DNA from 3 places in the uncultured Fretibacterium sp. genome. Region 2 is predicted to be linked to each of the others. Evidence: riboswitches for the same ligand, from Rfam matches in the RefSeq annotation. Region 2 holds a riboswitch; each other region holds the start of a gene.
What was found. A riboswitch is a leader RNA that binds a small molecule or an ion and turns the genes downstream of it on or off. The one in region 2 is predicted to bind cobalamin.
Positions count from the first base shown of each region.

Region 1 (5,489 bases), on a different contig from region 2:
ACGAGCTGCGCGTCGAGGCCGTCCTGATGCCGAGACGGGGCCGATGATCGCCCTGCTTCCCGCCGCAGGGCTGTCGCGCCGCATGGGGACGCAGAAGCTGCTGCTTCCGTTCGGGGCCGGAACGGTCCTGGAGGCCGTCATCGGAAACCTGCGCGCCGCCGGGCTGATTCCGATCCTCTGCGTCCTCTCCGAGGCGACGCTCCAAGGGCTCCGGCCCCTTGGTGAAGACGTGACGGTGCTGATCAATCCGGCCCCAGAACGGGGCTACGCCTCCTCGCTCGCGATCGCCCTCGACGCGTTGGGCAGGGCGGAGCCCGCTGCCCAACGGGAGGGCCCCTTCTGCCTGATGCTCGGGGACCTGCCGACGGCACAGGCGCACGATATGGCGCGGCTGCGAGCGGCCTTCGAGCGCCGCCCCGCCGGGTACACAGCCCTGGCCCCCTATCGGGAGGGGCGTTTCGGACACCCCATTTTTATGGAAGGGCTCTGGCGCGACCGCCTGAGATCCGCATCCGGGGATCGGGGCGGTCGGGACGCGATGGCGCGATTCATGCCGGAGGTGCTGACGGTGGAGGGGGAGGACGGCTTCTTCGACGACCTGGACACCCCGGAGGACTATCGGAGGGTCTGCCGTCCGCAGCTCTGAGCGGATCCGATCCGAGGACGGCGCTCCCCCCTCCCAAAGGGAGGGATTGACAGGCGCCCGGGATTGCGGTAGATTATTTCCGAAATTAAGTTTGTATCGACAAACTAATTGAAGAAGGGGGTACTACGGAATGTTCGGGCGGAACGATACGAGGGTCCTGCACTTCGGCCTTCCGATATTGGGATTGTTTTTCCTTTTATTTTCCGTGGATTCCGGGCTGGCCTTCGCCGTTCTCTTCTTCTGTGCCGTGGCCGGCTCGTCCGTGTTCCTCAAGCGGCGGCTTCGACGTTTCTTTCGAGATTCAAACACTTTATAGATTTTCCCTCCATTTTTCTTCCGCTCTCTTTTCGTCCCTTTCTATCCGGAGACCGGGACGCTTGAAAAAACCTTCGGCGCCCACGATAATGGAACCGGGTGCCGATATTTCGTCTTGAACGTTCCGTTCGTCTCTTCGCCGTTCGGCATAGCAGGTAAGGAGGAATTCGCATGCAGAACACGGTAATTCTGATCGTAGCCGGCTACATGCTGCTGATGTTGCTCATCGGCTGGTGGTCCTCGACACGGATCGCCTCTAATGAGGACTTCATGGTTGCCGGGCGCAGGCTCGGCCCCCTGTTGATGGCCGGTACCTTGGCCGCAACGGAGATCGGCGGAGGAAGCTCCCTAGGCGTCGTCGAAAAGGGATTCGGGGCCTGGGGGCTGAGCGCGTCGTGGTACGTCACCGCGATGGGCATCGCCTTCGTCATTCTAACCTTCTTCGCCCACAAGTTCCGGACTGCCGAGGTCAAGACCGTTCCAGAGTACTTCCGCAGACGATACGGGCCGTTCTCCGGCGCCATCACGGCCATCGTCATGATCCTGCCTCTGATTGGCCTGACGGCGGCGCAGTTCATCGCATCCTCCACCGTCGTCTCTGTCATGCTTGGGCTCGACTACCGGATGGCGGTGCTCGCCGTCACCTTGGTCGTCACCGTCTACTCGGTCATGGGCGGGCTCTGGAGCGTCACCCTGACCGATTTCGTGCAGGTCTTCCTGATCCTCTTCGGAATGGCCGCGGCCCTGCCCTACGCGCTCGGCATGGCCGGGGGAATGGATAATGTCGTCGCCAACGTCCCGGATGGGACTTTCGGCCTCTTCAAGGGGATCGGTCCCTATAAGATCGCGGCGCTCGTGATCATGTACATCGCCTCCTTCACCGTGGGACAGGAGGCTGTTTCCCGCTACTACGCGGCCCGGGACGGGCGGGCCGCACGGCAGGGCTCCATCATCGCCGCAGTCGTCAATTTCGTCTACGCCTTTATCCCAACTCTGCTGGGCATCATCACCTTGGCTCTGCTCAACATGAACAAAATAGATTCCGGCCTCATCCTGAGCGAGGGGCCCAAGTACGCCCTGCCGCACTTGGCCATGGCCACCATGCCCGCGGTCATCGTGGGACTGCTCTTCTCGGGGATCCTCTCTGCCACCATGTCCAGCGCGGATTCCGACCTTCTGGGCGCGGGGTCCATCTTCGGCAACGACCTTTACAAGACGTTTATCCACCCCGCCGCATCCAGCACCCGAGTGCTGAAAGTCACCCGCGTCACCATGGTGATCATCGGGCTACTAGCCGGGGCCGTCGCCTATTTCAATGTTGGCAACATCATCACCCTTCTGATGTTCTCCTTCACGCTTCGGGCCGCGGGCTCCTTCTTCCCCTATGTTTTCGGCCTGTACTGGAAACGCGCCTCCGAGGCGGGAGCCGTCGCCTCCCTGATCGTGGGAAGCGCGACCGTCCTCCTGATGGAACATCGGAAGGACCTGGTCCTGGATTTCCTCACCCAAAAGGGGTTCAGCAACCCTGTCGTCCTGAGGCTCATGGATGAGCCGATCCTCGTAGCCCTCGTACTGAGCTTGGCTGCCTTCCTTCTCTTCTGCCTGATCGCCCCATCCCGGCGCAATACCACGGAGCTGGTGCCCGAGGAGTAGCGGCCCAACAACTTCTCAGCACAGCGGGGGCCTGCCCCGCTCTTGGATACCCGGAGGCATCGTGGACCCGGCAGGACCTGAGGTATAATGAACCTGCCGCGACCGGGAGATCGGGACGCGGCTTCCGGAAACCGAGAGCAACGGCACAACCGAATACTCGAGGCGCAGGTGCCGGCGCGTATGCCGGCGAAGAGGGAAGCAGGCGAAAATCCTGCACGGTCCCGCCGCTGTGAGGGGGAGACGGCCCCGAAGGTCACTGGATCGATCCGGGAAGACCGGGGGAACGCTTTTTCACGTCGACGATCCCGAGTCAGAAGACCTGCCTGGGCCGCAGACGTCAACCCCCTACGGACGATAGGGAGGGCGTGCCGGCTTTTCATGCCTTTTTTTCGTGTCAGCGGGCGCTCCTCCACCCTGGACGTGGAGGAGCGTTTTTTGTCGGGCCGGCCGGGCTTTTCGCACGGACTGCGGACGCGGAAATGTCATGGAGAAATCGGGAGGCTTTCATGTTCGTAAAGATCCGAAAACGGGACGGCCGTGAGGTGCCGTTCAATGCGGAGAAGATCGCCGGGGCCATTCTGAAGGCCCTGGCCGCGGTCGCGGAGGACACGGGGGAGGCGGCCAGGCAGGATACGGCGCTCGCCCTGACGGAACAGGTCGCGGAGCGTATGGAAAAGGAGCTCGCGGGGTGCGTCCCCCAGGTGGAGGAGATCCAGGACATCGTGGAGAACGTCCTCATCGACTCCGGGCACGGGCGCGCGGCCAAGGCCTACATCCTCTACCGCGCCCGCCGCAGCCAGGCGCGCGAGATGAAGAGCCGCCTGATGAACATCTACGAGGACCTGACCTTCCGCGAGGCGCAGGACAACGACCTGAAGCGCGAGAACGCCAACATCGACGGCGACACCGCCATGGGGACGATGCTCCGCTACGGGTCCGAGGGGGCGAAGTACTTCAACGAGATCTTCGTCCTGCGCCCCGAACACGCGGAGGCGCACCGAAACGGCGACATCCACATCCACGACATGGATTTCCTGACCCTGACGACGACCTGCTGCCAGATCGACATCAAAAAGCTCTTCAAGGGCGGGTTCGGCACGGGGCACGGCACGCTGCGCGAGCCGGCGGGCATCCGCAGCGCGGCGGCCCTGGCCTGCATCGCGCTCCAGTCCAACCAGAACGACCAGCACGGCGGGCAGAGCATCCCCATGTTCGACTTCGCCCTGGCCCCCTACGTCGCCAGGACCTTCAAGGGCCTCTACCGGAAGAACCTGGCCAAGGCCCTCGGGATGCTGCCCGACGCGGACGACGCCGCCGAGTGGGTCGAGGCCCTGCACGAGGAGCTGCGCGGCGCCCCGGACGGGACGATCCGCCTGGGGAACCCGGAACCCTTCCAGGCCATGGAACGCTCTCGCTTGGAGCGGCGGTTCGGGGACGGTCCCGCCGCGCGGGCACAGGCCCTGGCCCTGAGCGAGGCGGAGCGCGAGACGGACCGGGAGACCTATCAGGCCATGGAGGCCCTGGTCCACAACCTGAACACCATGCACAGCCGCGCCGGGGCCCAGGTGCCCTTCAGCTCGCTCAACTACGGGACGGACACGTCTCCCGAGGGGCGCAGCGTCGTGAAGAACCTCCTGCTCGCCACGGAGGCGGGGCTGGGACACGGCGAGACCCCCATCTTTCCCGTGAGCATCTTCAAGGTCAAGGAGGGCGTGAACTACGCGCCGGGCGACCCCAACTACGACCTCTTCCGGCTGGCCTGCCGCGTGAGCGCCAGGCGGCTCTTCCCGAACTTCGCCTTCATCGACGCGCCCTTCAACCTCCAATACTACCGTCCGGGGGAGCCCGATACCGAGATCGCCTACATGGGGTGCCGAACGCGCGTCATCGGCAACGTCGCCGACCCCGGCCGTCAGATCGTGACGGGCCGCGGGAACCTGAGCTTCACCAGCGTCAACCTGCCGAGGCTGGGGCTCCTGAGCAGGCGGGACCGGGCCGGGTTCTTCCGTATGCTGGACGAAAAAATCGACCTGGTGATCCGCCAGCTCCTGGACCGCCTGGAGATCCAGTCCAGGAAGAAGGTCAAGAACTTCCCGTTCCTGATGGGACAGGGGGTCTGGATGGACTCGGAGAAACTGGGCTGGAACGACGAGGTGCGCGAGGTGCTCCGGCACGGCTCGCTGTCCCTGGGGTTCATCGGCCTGGCGGAGTGCCTCAAGGCCCTCACCGGAAAACACCACGGCGAGAGCGAGGCGTCCCAGGCCCTGGGGCTGGAGATCGTCGGGCACATGCGCTCGCGCATGGACGAGGCCGCGCGGAAACACGGGCTGAACTTCACCCTGCTGGCGACGCCGGCCGAGGGCCTGTCCGGCCGGTTCGTCCGGATGGACCGGAAGCGCTTCGGGCCGATCGAGGGGATCACCGACCGCGACTACTACACCAACAGCTTCCACGTCCCCGTGCACCACAATATCCGCGCGCTCGACAAGATCCGCCTGGAGGCGCCCTACCACGAGCTGACGAACGCGGGACACATCACCTATATCGAGATGGACGGCGACCCGTCCCGGAACCTGGACGCGTTCGAGAAGGTCGTGCGCGCCATGAAGGAGGCGGGGATCGGGTACGGGGCCATCAACCACCCGCTGGACCGCGACCCCGTCTGCGGGTACACGGGCGTCATCGACGACGTCTGCCCCGGATGCGGCCGCTCGGAGGGCGGGGTGCGGTTCGAGCGCATCCGCAGGATCACGGGCTACCTGGTGGGGACGCTCGACCGGTTCAACGACGCCAAGAAGGCCGAGGAACACGACCGTGTGCACCACACCGGATCGCACTGAAACCCCTCTCGGGGCTCCGCCCCGAACCCCGCCAA
Region 1 is NZ_CAUUGJ010000083.1:751-6,239, forward strand. It holds gene yqeC (selenium cofactor biosynthesis protein YqeC) at 1-47, shown strand, start outside; gene ABLA28_RS08340 (nucleotidyltransferase family protein) at 44-646, shown strand; gene ABLA28_RS08345 (sodium:solute symporter family protein) at 1,133-2,614, shown strand; cobalamin riboswitch at 2,764-2,956, shown strand; gene ABLA28_RS08350 (anaerobic ribonucleoside triphosphate reductase) at 3,121-5,454, shown strand.
Region 1: it holds a riboswitch for cobalamin, as region 2 does, so the genes downstream of both, ABLA28_RS08350 (anaerobic ribonucleoside triphosphate reductase) here and ABLA28_RS02110 (acetate--CoA ligase family protein) in region 2, are expected to answer to the same signal.

Region 2 (5,489 bases):
CACGCTGTAGTCCCCGGTTCCTTCGATGAACTGCGTAAGGTAATTCCTTTCTATAGCCTCGTCTTCGGCGATCAATATTTTATACATCCTGCTGTACGTCTCCTTGTATTGCTCCGGGTGCTTCGCGCCTGTCAAAAGAGGCCGGCCCTTATGAGGACTATGATAACAGTGATGCCCCAAGTCGTGTGCGGTCGTTGTTTTGAATCGGGATGGAGCAAAGCGCCGGACGACGATGGTTTCGCCCTCAATCTTCCGATTTTACGGCCTTTTTTTGCCAAAAAACGGAGGGTGAATTTTCAAGTGACCATAGAAAAACCTCGGCGGCGATTGAAACGTGCGGGGCTTTCTGCAAGAATTTCAGAAAGGGACGTCCCTTTGCACAGATTATACCGATGTGGAGGTTGGATGTAATCATGAAGGTCAACGATCGTTATTGCTCGTTCTATTACGAGCTCGATGAGGATTACGGCGAAATTGTCATCGACGGGAGCAGAACGGCACTACTTATCGTGGATATGCAATACCACTTCCTTACCCGTCCCGACACAAGCGGCATGAGTGAGAGGGAAAAGGCCTATTATGCACGCTGGGAGTACTTTTACGATCGAGTGGACAACGAGGTGATCCCCAACAACGCACGGCTCCTTTCCGCGTTTCGGGAGAGGAAGATGCTTGTCGCCCACGCCCGCATAACCGGCCAGCTCGCGAATGGGAGGGATCGGTCCCTGGATCAGAAGGCCACGGGATACAACGAATTGCTCCTGCTCGACGGAAATCCCGCCGGCGAGATCGTCGCTCCGTTGGCTCCTCGCGAAAACGAATTGGTGGTCAGGAAGACGACGGACAGCGCCCTTACGGGGACGTCGCTCCGGCTGATGCTGCACAATTGCGGCATCGATACGGTGGTCGTGACCGGGGTCCTGACCGATCAGTGCGTGTCGGGGACCGTACGCAGCTTGGCCGACGAGAGCTTCAAGGTTTGGCTCGTAGAGGACGCCTGCGGGGCATCGACGCGTGAGATACAGGAGCACGAACTCTCGGTGCTGAATAACATCTATTGCCACGTGGTCAGCACCGACGAATTGATCGCCGCCTTGTAGGAGGAAGAACATGAACGACAGCAAACTGAAGAGGAATCTGAGCTTCGTACAGATGATCGCAATATCGTCGGGAGCCGTTATCGGAGGCTGGCTCGCCGAGGCTCCCTACTGGTTTCAGACCACGGGGGCGGGGGCGGCTTTCCTGTTTCCCCTTCTTGCCCTTCTCCTTGTTCCCGTAGGCCTGGCGTTCGGCGAGCTGTCCGCAATGCTACCCTTTGCTGCGGGGGTGGATGCCTGGACCAGCAACGCTTACGGCAACAAAATGGGATTTGCGACTCAGTGGATGATGTTTCTGATTCAGGTCGTGGAGCCCCCGATGATGGCCTTCATCTTCGGAACGGCCATCAACCATTTCTATCCTTTGAATAGCGATCAGATGATGATGGTGGCGATATTCTCCGTCACCCTTTGGTTCGTCCTCTCCAATTTCAACATCAGCCTGACGGGGAAACTGTCCAACTTCTTTTTCTTCTCCATGATCGTCATCTCGCTTTTGGTCTCGTCCTCCTTTTTCCTCAGCGGCCACTGGAGTATGGATCACATTCGTCTGAACCAGGGCTTTTTCCCGAAGGGGGGGTATGGAATCTTCATTGCGATGGCCGTATTCTCGCTCAAGTTCATCGGCTTTGAAATGACGCCCACCCTGATAGAAGAGACCAATTTTCCGGCCTCAAAAATATGGAAGGTTATCCTTGCATCGCTCTTCATTCCCGCGCTGCTTTACAGCTTTGTCGTGCTGGCGATGGGAGGCATGGCCCCGTGGCATGAAATTGCCTCGATGAGCATGCCTGAGCCCGAACTGGTGGCTCGCTTCGGGCTGCCCGCGATTCTGGGGATCCTCGCCATTGTCTCTGGCCTCATGCACGCTTTCACCACACTGATGGGGTTCTGGACGTCCAGCGCCCGGGTGCTCTATGGCGCCGCGCAGCTGAACCAGCTTCCCAGGGGGTTCATAAAGGTTAATCGCTATGGCCAGCCGTTCTTGGCCAATGTTGTGGTCTACATGTTCTCTTTGTTTTTCTGCTTTTTCAGTGGGGACAACTGGGTGCAGTACATCTATGCCATCTCCAGCATTGCCGCAGGGGTCGTCTATTTCATCTCCTGTCTCGATGTCGTACGCCTCAGGAGGCTTCATCCCGAGTGGAAACGTCCTTTCAGGGCACCAGGGGGGCTCCCGATGTTCCTGGTCGGCATGGGGATCTCGATCTGGCTGGTTATCGGGGCCTGTATGGAGTTGGATGCGGGAGGTTATCTCTCTCTCCTGCTCTTCTTCGGCCTTGGAGTCGTTGTCTTTTGGGTGGCCGATTCTTACAGGAGAAAACAGGGACGCGAGTTGACCGCGCTGACCCCTGAGGATATCGGCAGGGAATAGAGTCGAGCCTGGAGGCTGCCAATCCGTCGATAGGGATTTTGCGTCCCTATCGACGGATTTTTTTCAGTACATGCTCTGGTTTCTGTAGTCCTGCAGCAGCTTGAGGTGCCGTTCCTCCTCGGCCAGAATGGCTTCGAAGACCTCCGGGGCCTCGGGCCTGAGGATGCTGCGAATCTCCCTGACGTAGGATGCGGTGTCCTTTTCGAGCCGTATGGCGAAGTCGAGAGCCTGCTGCCACGCCTTTTCGGTGTCCTTGAGGATGGGCCTGAACTCCTCGAAGGCGAAGCTCTGACGGATCAGGGTGTCCAGGTGCCGGATGCGCTCCGGTCCCGGGACCTCCTCCTCGGCGAACTTGCTCTTGAGGGCGGCGTACAGGTTCCGGTGCTCTCGCTCCTCGCCGCCGAGCTGCTCGAAGAGCTTCCGGGCCCGTTCCGATTTTGTCCTTGCGGCGAGGTCCCCATAAAAGGCGCTTCCCCTCTCCTCCAGTCGTATCAGGGTGTCCAGAAGGTCGGATACGCGAAAAGGCTCTCCCATCTCAGTCATCTCCCCTTGGCTTTTCGGGTGCACGCGAGGCGTGAACTCCAAGCGTATTATACCGAAGCGCTCCTCTTCCAAAAGGGGAGCGGCGGCCCTCCGGGAGGAGTGCGTGGTCCGAAATGCGGCGGAGGGGCGAGACCCGTTTGACATTCCCATCTTTTGCCGTATAGTGATCGGGCAGACAACACAGCCTCGGAAGGTGTTCGGGAAGTCCGGTGCAAGACCGGTGCGGACCCGCCACTGTAAGCTCGGCAGCATCGGCCGTACCACTGGGACGTCTTCCGTTCCGGGAAGGGGGCCGAAAAAAGGAGCGAGCCAGGAGACCGGCCTTTCGAAGGAGCGCACGCCCCCCGCGCGGATTCGGGCCGGTCATGCGGAGCACAGTCCTCGGTGTCTCGCTGTACATGCGGCGGGCGCACCCCGAGGGCCCTATCCCTCCGTCGTTCAAAGACCGTCCTCTCGCGAGGGCGGCCTTTTGTGATTTTTGCGGCCCCTGTGGGCCGAAGCCAACGAACGGGAGGATCCATGGATCATGAAGGACACGAAAGAAGCGCCCAAATCCCTGTTGTCCCATCCTCTGAGGAGGCTCTTTGCCCCGAAAGCCATCGCCATCGTCGGGGCCTCGTCCGACCTGGAGCGCTTGACCGGCCGGACGCTCCGATACCTCCAGTCCTTCGGCTACGAGGGGGCGATCTATCCCATCAACCCCAAAGCCGACACCATAGCGGGCCTTCCCGTGCACCGGGATATCACGGAGATCGACGGCCCCGTCGACCTCGCCATTCTCAGCGTCAAGGCCAGGCTGATCCCCGGGGTGATGCGGGCCTGTGCGGCCAAGGCGGTCCCCTTCGCCCTGGTCTACTCCTCCGGCTTTTCCGAGACCGGCAACTTCGCCCTCCAGGAAGAGGTGTCGTCCATCGCCCACGACGGGGGTATACGGGTGCTGGGCCCCAACTGCCAGGGGCTGGCGAACCTCGCCGAGGGGATCCCGCTCACGTTCTCCGGCGCCCTTTACGATGTGCCTCGGCCCCCCGTGGGGCACGTCGCGTTCGTGTCCCAGAGCGGGGCGTTCGGGTTCTCGTCCTTCGGCGTCGGGATGGAGCACGGCGTGCGGTTCCGCTATGTGGCGACCACCGGAAATCAGTCGGACCTCGATGCCGTGGAGTGCGCGGACTATGTGCTGGAGGACCCCGAGGTGCGTCTGTTGATGCTCTATCTGGAGGGGCTGGAGGACGGCGAGGCGTTCCTGCGCCTGGTGAGGAAGGCCCGGGAGCGGGACATCGCCGTCGCGGTGCTGAAGGCGGGGCGGTCCCCCTCGGCGCGCGAGGCGGCCAAGAGCCACACGGCGGCCCTGACGGGGGACGAACGGGTCTGGTCGGCCATCTTTTCGCAGTACGGGGTCATCCCGATGGAGGACATCGACGACATCATCGGCATCGGCCAGGTGCTTGGGGCGGAGAAGCGGATGAGTGGAGGACGTTCGGCGATCCTGACGACCTCCGGCGGCGCGGGCATCGTCATGGCCGACTGCCTGAATGACGTCGGGCTCTCCGTTCCCGAGTTCTCCCCCGTCACGAGAGCCCGCGTCGAGGCGGCGATACCGCCCTTCGGAGCGTCCCGCAACCCGGTGGACATGACGGTCCAGATCTCGGAACAGCCGGAGAACTTCCGCAGCGTCTTCGATGCGGTGCAGGCGGATCCGGAACTGGATGCGGCCGTCACATCCCTCTCCATGATCGTGGGGCAGGCGGGAGACGTCATGACGGATATCATGATCGAGAGCTATGTCCGCGGTACGAAGCCCCAGGCGGCCGTGTGGATGATTGACCGTCGACACGGCGGGAGCTTCATCGAAAGGTTGAAGGCCGCCGGAATCCCAATCTTCCAGAGTTTCCGTCAATGTGCCCGTGCCCTCAGGGCTCTGGAGGGGTGGGGAACGTTCCGGCCGGTCGCAAAACCCCGGGGCGATGCCTCCGTGCCGATCCTTCCTGACTGGAAGGGGAACATGACGGAGTACGACGCCAAGGTCTTCCTGTCGCGGTACGGCATTCCCATAACGCGGGAGAGGCTTTGCAAAAACCTGGAGGAGGCCTGCGATGCAGCGGAGGAACTGGGCTTCCCCGTGGCGCTCAAGGGGATGGCGGCCTCCGTGCTCCACAAGACGGAGGCGGGGATCGTGGTGCTGGATGTGCGCTCCTTCGAGGAGCTTCGGGGTGCGCTCAAGGCGGTGCGGAAGAACCTGGAGGAGCACGCCGGAGAGGGCGGGGTCCAGGGGTTCCTGGTGTCCGAGATGGTGCGCGGCGGGTTCGAGTGCATCGTAGGGGTGAAGCGGGACCCCGTGTTCGGTCCGATGATCGCCGTGGGGCTTGGAGGCATTTACGTCGAGGTACTGAGCGACGTCTCCCTGAGACACGGCGCCGTGGACGAGGAGGAGGCACTGAACATGATTCGCCAGCTCAAGGGCTATTCCTTCCTGTCCG
Region 2 is NZ_CAUUGJ010000011.1:16,383-21,871, reverse strand. It holds gene ABLA28_RS02130 (response regulator) at 1-87, opposite strand, end outside; gene ABLA28_RS02125 (isochorismatase family cysteine hydrolase) at 414-1,100, shown strand; gene ABLA28_RS02120 (APC family permease) at 1,111-2,472, shown strand; gene ABLA28_RS02115 (ferritin family protein) at 2,536-3,006, opposite strand; cobalamin riboswitch at 3,190-3,356, shown strand; gene ABLA28_RS02110 (acetate--CoA ligase family protein) at 3,542-5,489, shown strand, end outside.

Region 3 (5,489 bases), on a different contig from region 2:
CAGGCAGAACAGGACGTCCCGCCCCTGCCAGCACAGAGGCCGGCCCTGGCAGAACCCCGCCATTCCCCCGCGGCACCGGATCGCGAGCATCATCCGCTCCGAGCGCTCCGAGCCGTGCACCAGCGTCGTCCCGAGCATGCAGGCGAAGGTCCTGCACATCGGGATCCCCTTTAAGTCGGGCCCCCGAAGCTGCACAGCCCGCACCATCGTCCCCGCCCGCTCCGCCAGGATGAAGATGCAGCGCGTGGAGAGCAGCAGCAGGATCCGCAGTTTCTCGGGGACCCTCAGGCGGGCCAGAACGCCGTCCACCCTCCCCACGCCCAGCGAGAGAACCATCCGGCTCAGCAGGACCGAGATCAGGTTCAGTTTGAGCAGAATGAGGCCGGCAAACCTCAGCCCCGCAGCGGAGAAGGGCCCCCAGAAGCGCTCGCCGGGATAGGTCAGCATCAGGAGCAGGGCGATGAACGCCCCCACGGCGTTCAGGTGCAGCAGTTCCCTCGCCAGAGGGCCGGGCTCGCCCAGGAAGAACAGGACCAGTACGACCGGCACGCCGCAGAGCAGGGCCGGAAACGACCGCACGGAGGCCAGGACAAAGGCCAGAACAAGGGCGCAGAGCACACGTCCCCGCGGGTCGAAGCGGTCCAGCCCCGTCGGCGTGGCCTCGGCCCGAAGGGCGCTCGTATCGAGCTGCATTCCCCCGCTATCGCTCCACGCCCATCAAAAGGTCCGGGGCGGCGCGCTTCATATAGGCGACCATGAAGGCCGTGATGGCCCCCTCGATCAGGGCGAAGGGGATATGGGCGAGGAAGACGGTGTTGGCGATGACCGACAGGTTGGTGTCCGTCCCGCGCAGAAATATCTCCACCCCCAGGGCACAGAGCATGACGGCCAGGAAGCCGGCCAGGAAGGCGAGCACGAATGCCGCCCTACCGCTGCTTCTGCGGATCGGGGCGGCGAACAGCAGATAGGCGGCGAGCGCGGGGACCGCGACATCCACCGTGTTCACCCCCAGGACGACAAGCCCTCCGAACTGGAACAACAGGGCCTGGAGGACCAGGGCGACCATCACGGCAGGAAAGGCCGACCATCCCAGGACCAGCCCCATCGGGGCGATGAGGGAGAGGTGGGTCGAGCTCGGAGGGATCGGAACGTTGATCAGGGAGGCCAGGAAGAACGCCGACGAGAAGAACGCGACGCGCACGATCTTGTCGGCGTCGAGCTTCTTCAGCCCAATCGCCGTTCCGACCCCGGCGATGGCCCATCCCGCGGTCAGCATCTGAGAGGAGAGCATACCCTCGCTGATGTGCATGGACCCTACACCGTCCTTCTGCGGCGGAACAGGAGGACGAACGCCGCGATATTGAAGAGCAGGCTGACACCCAGCCCGGCCCGGAGGTAAAGATCCAGGCCCTCGGGAGCCGCCTTCTTCTCCTGGACGATTCCGCCCGCCGCCCCCCCCGACATGAACTCCTGAGTCACGTCGATCTCCGCCTCGGCCCTGTGCCCGTCGTCGTCGTTGACGACGACCCGCCACTTCCCCGGCTTGTCGGGGACGAAGGCAAAACGCCCGCCCGCATCGGTCCGACCGGACTGATAGGCGATCTTCTCGTCGGACGGGGAAAAGACCTCGGCCTTGAGGTAGCTCATCAGCTCCCCCGTGGAGTAGAAGAAATCCAGCGCGACCGGCCGCAGGTCGGACTCCTGGTAGCCCACGCCGTGGGCCGACGCCATTCCCGAAAAAAGGCCCAGGCCGACGGCAACCGCCAGCCCAAGCATAGCCATTCTGAGACGACCCGGCATCCCACTCACTTTCGTCTCACTCCACTTCATTACTTCACTTCAAAGATCAAAAAGGCCTTGCGCGTGACGGAATCGTACTCGCCCTCCTTGCCCGGCAGATCCTTCTTCATGGCGCGCACGCCCCAGAGCCCCGGCGCCGTGATCTTGATATGAGCGACGCCCTGGACCGCATCGGAGGCGTAGGCGTAGGTGTTCTCGTACGGCGCAAAGCCGTCGTACGTCGCCCACACGGGACCGGAATAGGGCTTTCCATCCACCAGGATCTTGACGTCGAAGAACTCGCCCACCTTCGCATCCGCGGGGTTGGTCACCGGGATGATCTCCAGGGGCTGCCCCGTCTCCACGGCGAAGTTCTTGTCGTCTTTCGAGGCGTTGACGATGGCCTTGACGAACTTGTCGTTCTTGGTGGCCTTCACGACCTTCAGGCCCTGAGCCTCCAGTTCCTTGCGGGTCCCGGACTTGCCGCCCTCGTTCGTCGTGCACCAGACGCCGCCATCCTTGTTGGCGAGGATAACCATGGAGCCGTCGTCCGCCGCCGGCACCGAAAAGTCGATGCAGAGATTTTTTTCGTTCGGCTTCAGCTCGGCCTCCTGCAGCTTGCCGTCCTTGAAGACGCCCGCCTTGATGCGCTCGGCGTCCTCCACCTCCTCCGGGACGATGAACTTGTGCCCCGAATGGATCTCGACCGTAAGCGTCCCGCCCTTCTCCACATCCATTTTCTGAGGCTTCATCACCAGCTCGTGCGCAAAAGCCGCCGTCGAGAGCCCCATTGCCAGAAGCGCCGCCGATACGATACGTCCGTACTTCATGATACCCATCCTCCTCGATGATCTCGTCCCAATACCGACACCCGGCGCACCCACGGTGCACCACCCTTCAGTAAAAAGCGCGAAGCCAACAAAAACACGCAGATATGCAGATACGAAAAACCCCTCGCCGCGAAGGAACAGGACGAGGGGACATACCGCCATTTGTTCCGTCTCCATCGCTCGTGGACAGGATACCTCTCTCGTCCGCCGGGCATTCCGGCTTTACGGCGGCGGGACCGCGCGGGACTTGCACCCTGCTTCCCCCAACGGACGAGGCGTTATGCAAAATCTGATGAATTCTCACCAATTTACGTTTCAGATTATAGCACACCTCCCGGCGCCCCTGCACTCGCTTTTATGCGGAGACGTCCCACTCACCCTTCCTTCACGAACACCTGGCGCCGGGATATGGAGTTGATGTAGTCGTCCTCCTTCAGTTTCAGGCCCCGCTCGCGGCAAAGCTCGGGGTAGACGTTGTTCCAGTTGTCCCGGTTCCCCTCGCCCCAGCGGCAGAAGGGATACCAGATGATCCCCCAAAGGCCGAACCGCGGCCGGCTCCAGTCCACCAACAAAAAGGTCCCGCCCGGCCTCAGCAGGCGCGCCGTCTCCGTGATGGCGGCACGCCGAACCGCGGGGGGCGTCTCGTGCAGCGCCATAGAGGTCATGACCAGGTCGAAGTGTCCGTCGGGAAAGGGAAGCTCGTCCATGGACGCCCTCAGAAACTCCAGCCCGCAGGCGAAGGCCCCGGCCCCCCGGCGCGCGCACTCCAGCTGGTCGTCCGAGATGTCGGCCCCCACGATCGACGCGTCGGCGGGGCTCTTCTCGGCCAGGGCATAGCTCAGGCCACCGGGACCACACCCCAGATCGAGCGCCCGGCCTCCCGGGCCAAGCTGCAGGTCCCCCACGGCCCGACGATAAAACCGCTCCTGAAATCCGAACAGCGCGGCGAGCCGCCGATAGCTCTCCCCTCCAAATATGCCCCTGAAGGCCCTGCCCTTACCGCGAAAATCCCGTGCACCCTTCGTCATCGTGCCGACCTCCTCCTTATTGAACCTCTTGTACCTCCTTGAACCGCCCAGGAGGTACAAGTCCCCTGCGACAAAAAGCGAACCACGAACCGCGTCCTTCCCAATTTTCTTGAAGGGCCCCTCAGGGGGCGCTGCCTCGAAGAGGCTCCTCCCTCTGCCCCTCCTCATTCCGCCCCTCCAGGGCAGCGTCCAGAGCACCCAGAAAATCCCGCAGAAAGTCCCTGTCCCTCTCGGACGCGTCCGCCAGAAGGCCCTCCACCAAGCGGTCGAACTCCGCGTGGAGACGCTCGTGGAACAGGTAGGCACGCTCGCCCTCGGGCGTCACCCTCAGGATGCGGCGGAGACTGCTGTCCTCGTCCCTCTCCTTGACGAGCATCCCCTTCCCCTCCAGCTTCATCGCGATCTGGGACACGGCCCCCCGCGTCACCCCCAGCACCTCCGCCAGGGCCGTCATGTGCCGGTTCGGGTTCTCCTTCACGCATTTGATCATGTGGATCTCCGCTGCAAAAAGGGGCGTGTCGGTCCCGTAACGGTGCAGCCGCTCCTGAGCCTCCTCCAGCTTCAACATGACGTTCAGCAGGCGATAGCTGATCCTGTTCTCGTTGGCCTCGTTGATAATCTTCATGCTCCAAATTGTATAGCATATATACAATAGGGACAAGAGGCATGGGGCATCGCCGCTTCGTGTTATGATGGAGGAAACTCTTTCGAAAGGGCGGATGAGACGGGATGGGACACGACATCGATTTTTATTGGAACGCCTCGGTGGCCTTCCACGGACATGCCTGTCCGGGGCTGGCCATGGGCTGCCGGATGGCTGTGGACGCCGCCGCGCTGCTGGGCGTCGACGAACGGTGCGGGGACGAGGAGGGCGTGTGCATCGCCGAGACGGACGCCTGCGGGCTCGACGCAATCCAGGCCGTCTGGGGCTGCACCATGGGCAAGGGGAACCTGCTGCTGAAGCCCCGGGGCAAACAGGCCTTCACGTTCTACCGCCGCGGGGCCCCGGAGGGACTTCGCCTCTATTGGTGTGCGCCCCGGTCCGACGAGCGGACGCGGGAGGAGAGGATGACCCATTACCTGAGAGGCCCGGCGGAGGAGCTGTACCGTGCGACGCGCGTGGCCGTCCCCGCCCCGGACGAGGCCCGCGTGAGCCCCTCCCTCGTCTGCACGCGCTGCGGCGAGCGGACGGCCGAGCCGATGGTACGCCTGCTGGAGGGGCAGCCCTATTGCCTGGACTGCTTCGCCGATCCCTCGCGGATTCTGCGGTAGGGGAAGCGCCGAGGGCCCGACCTCCCGACGCGGAAACTCCGCAATCGTCGGAAGCAACATTCACGGCCTCCCCACTGTCCTTCCGCCGCTTTTCCTTTGCGCTTACTCCGTGCGTGCGCATCGCGCCCATCCCACCGTGCGTATCCCTCCTTATCTCCTCTCCTCTCATTCCATAAAATCGACAAAATCGACGCCCACCGGCCGGTGGGCGTCGATCGATTTGCCGCGAACCTCGCGGTATGGGCTCCCGAAACGGAAGTAAGATGGCTCATACTGAGGAGAACGAGCCGGAAAAACAAGGGAATGCCGATTCAGTCCATAAAGCCTCCCTAGTCTTTTCCGCCCTTGACGAACATTCCTTCCTTCATGATGATCTCCATCTTCTCCACAGCCACGTTGCGGATGTTCTCCAACGGGTTACCGGAGAGCACCAGCAGGTCGGCGAACTTGCCGGCCTCCACCGTCCCGGTGACGTCCCCGACCATCAGCATCTCGGCCCCGATCTTGGTGGCGGCCATCAGGGTGTCCATCTCGGAGATTCCCGCCTTCTCGACGAAGGAGTACATTTCGCCCAGCGCCG
Region 3 is NZ_CAUUGJ010000001.1:20,819-26,307, reverse strand. It holds gene ABLA28_RS00140 (energy-coupling factor transporter transmembrane component T) at 1-693, opposite strand, end outside; gene cbiM (cobalt transporter CbiM) at 701-1,309, opposite strand; gene ABLA28_RS00130 (hypothetical protein) at 1,315-1,782, opposite strand; gene ABLA28_RS00125 (DUF4198 domain-containing protein) at 1,830-2,609, opposite strand; cobalamin riboswitch at 2,798-2,921, opposite strand; gene ABLA28_RS00120 (class I SAM-dependent methyltransferase) at 2,984-3,637, opposite strand; gene ABLA28_RS00115 (MarR family transcriptional regulator) at 3,759-4,262, opposite strand; gene ABLA28_RS00110 (FmdE family protein) at 4,367-4,909, shown strand; gene ABLA28_RS00105 (amidohydrolase family protein) at 5,239-5,489, opposite strand, start outside.
Region 3: it holds a riboswitch for cobalamin, as region 2 does, so the genes downstream of both, ABLA28_RS00125 (DUF4198 domain-containing protein) here and ABLA28_RS02110 (acetate--CoA ligase family protein) in region 2, are expected to answer to the same signal.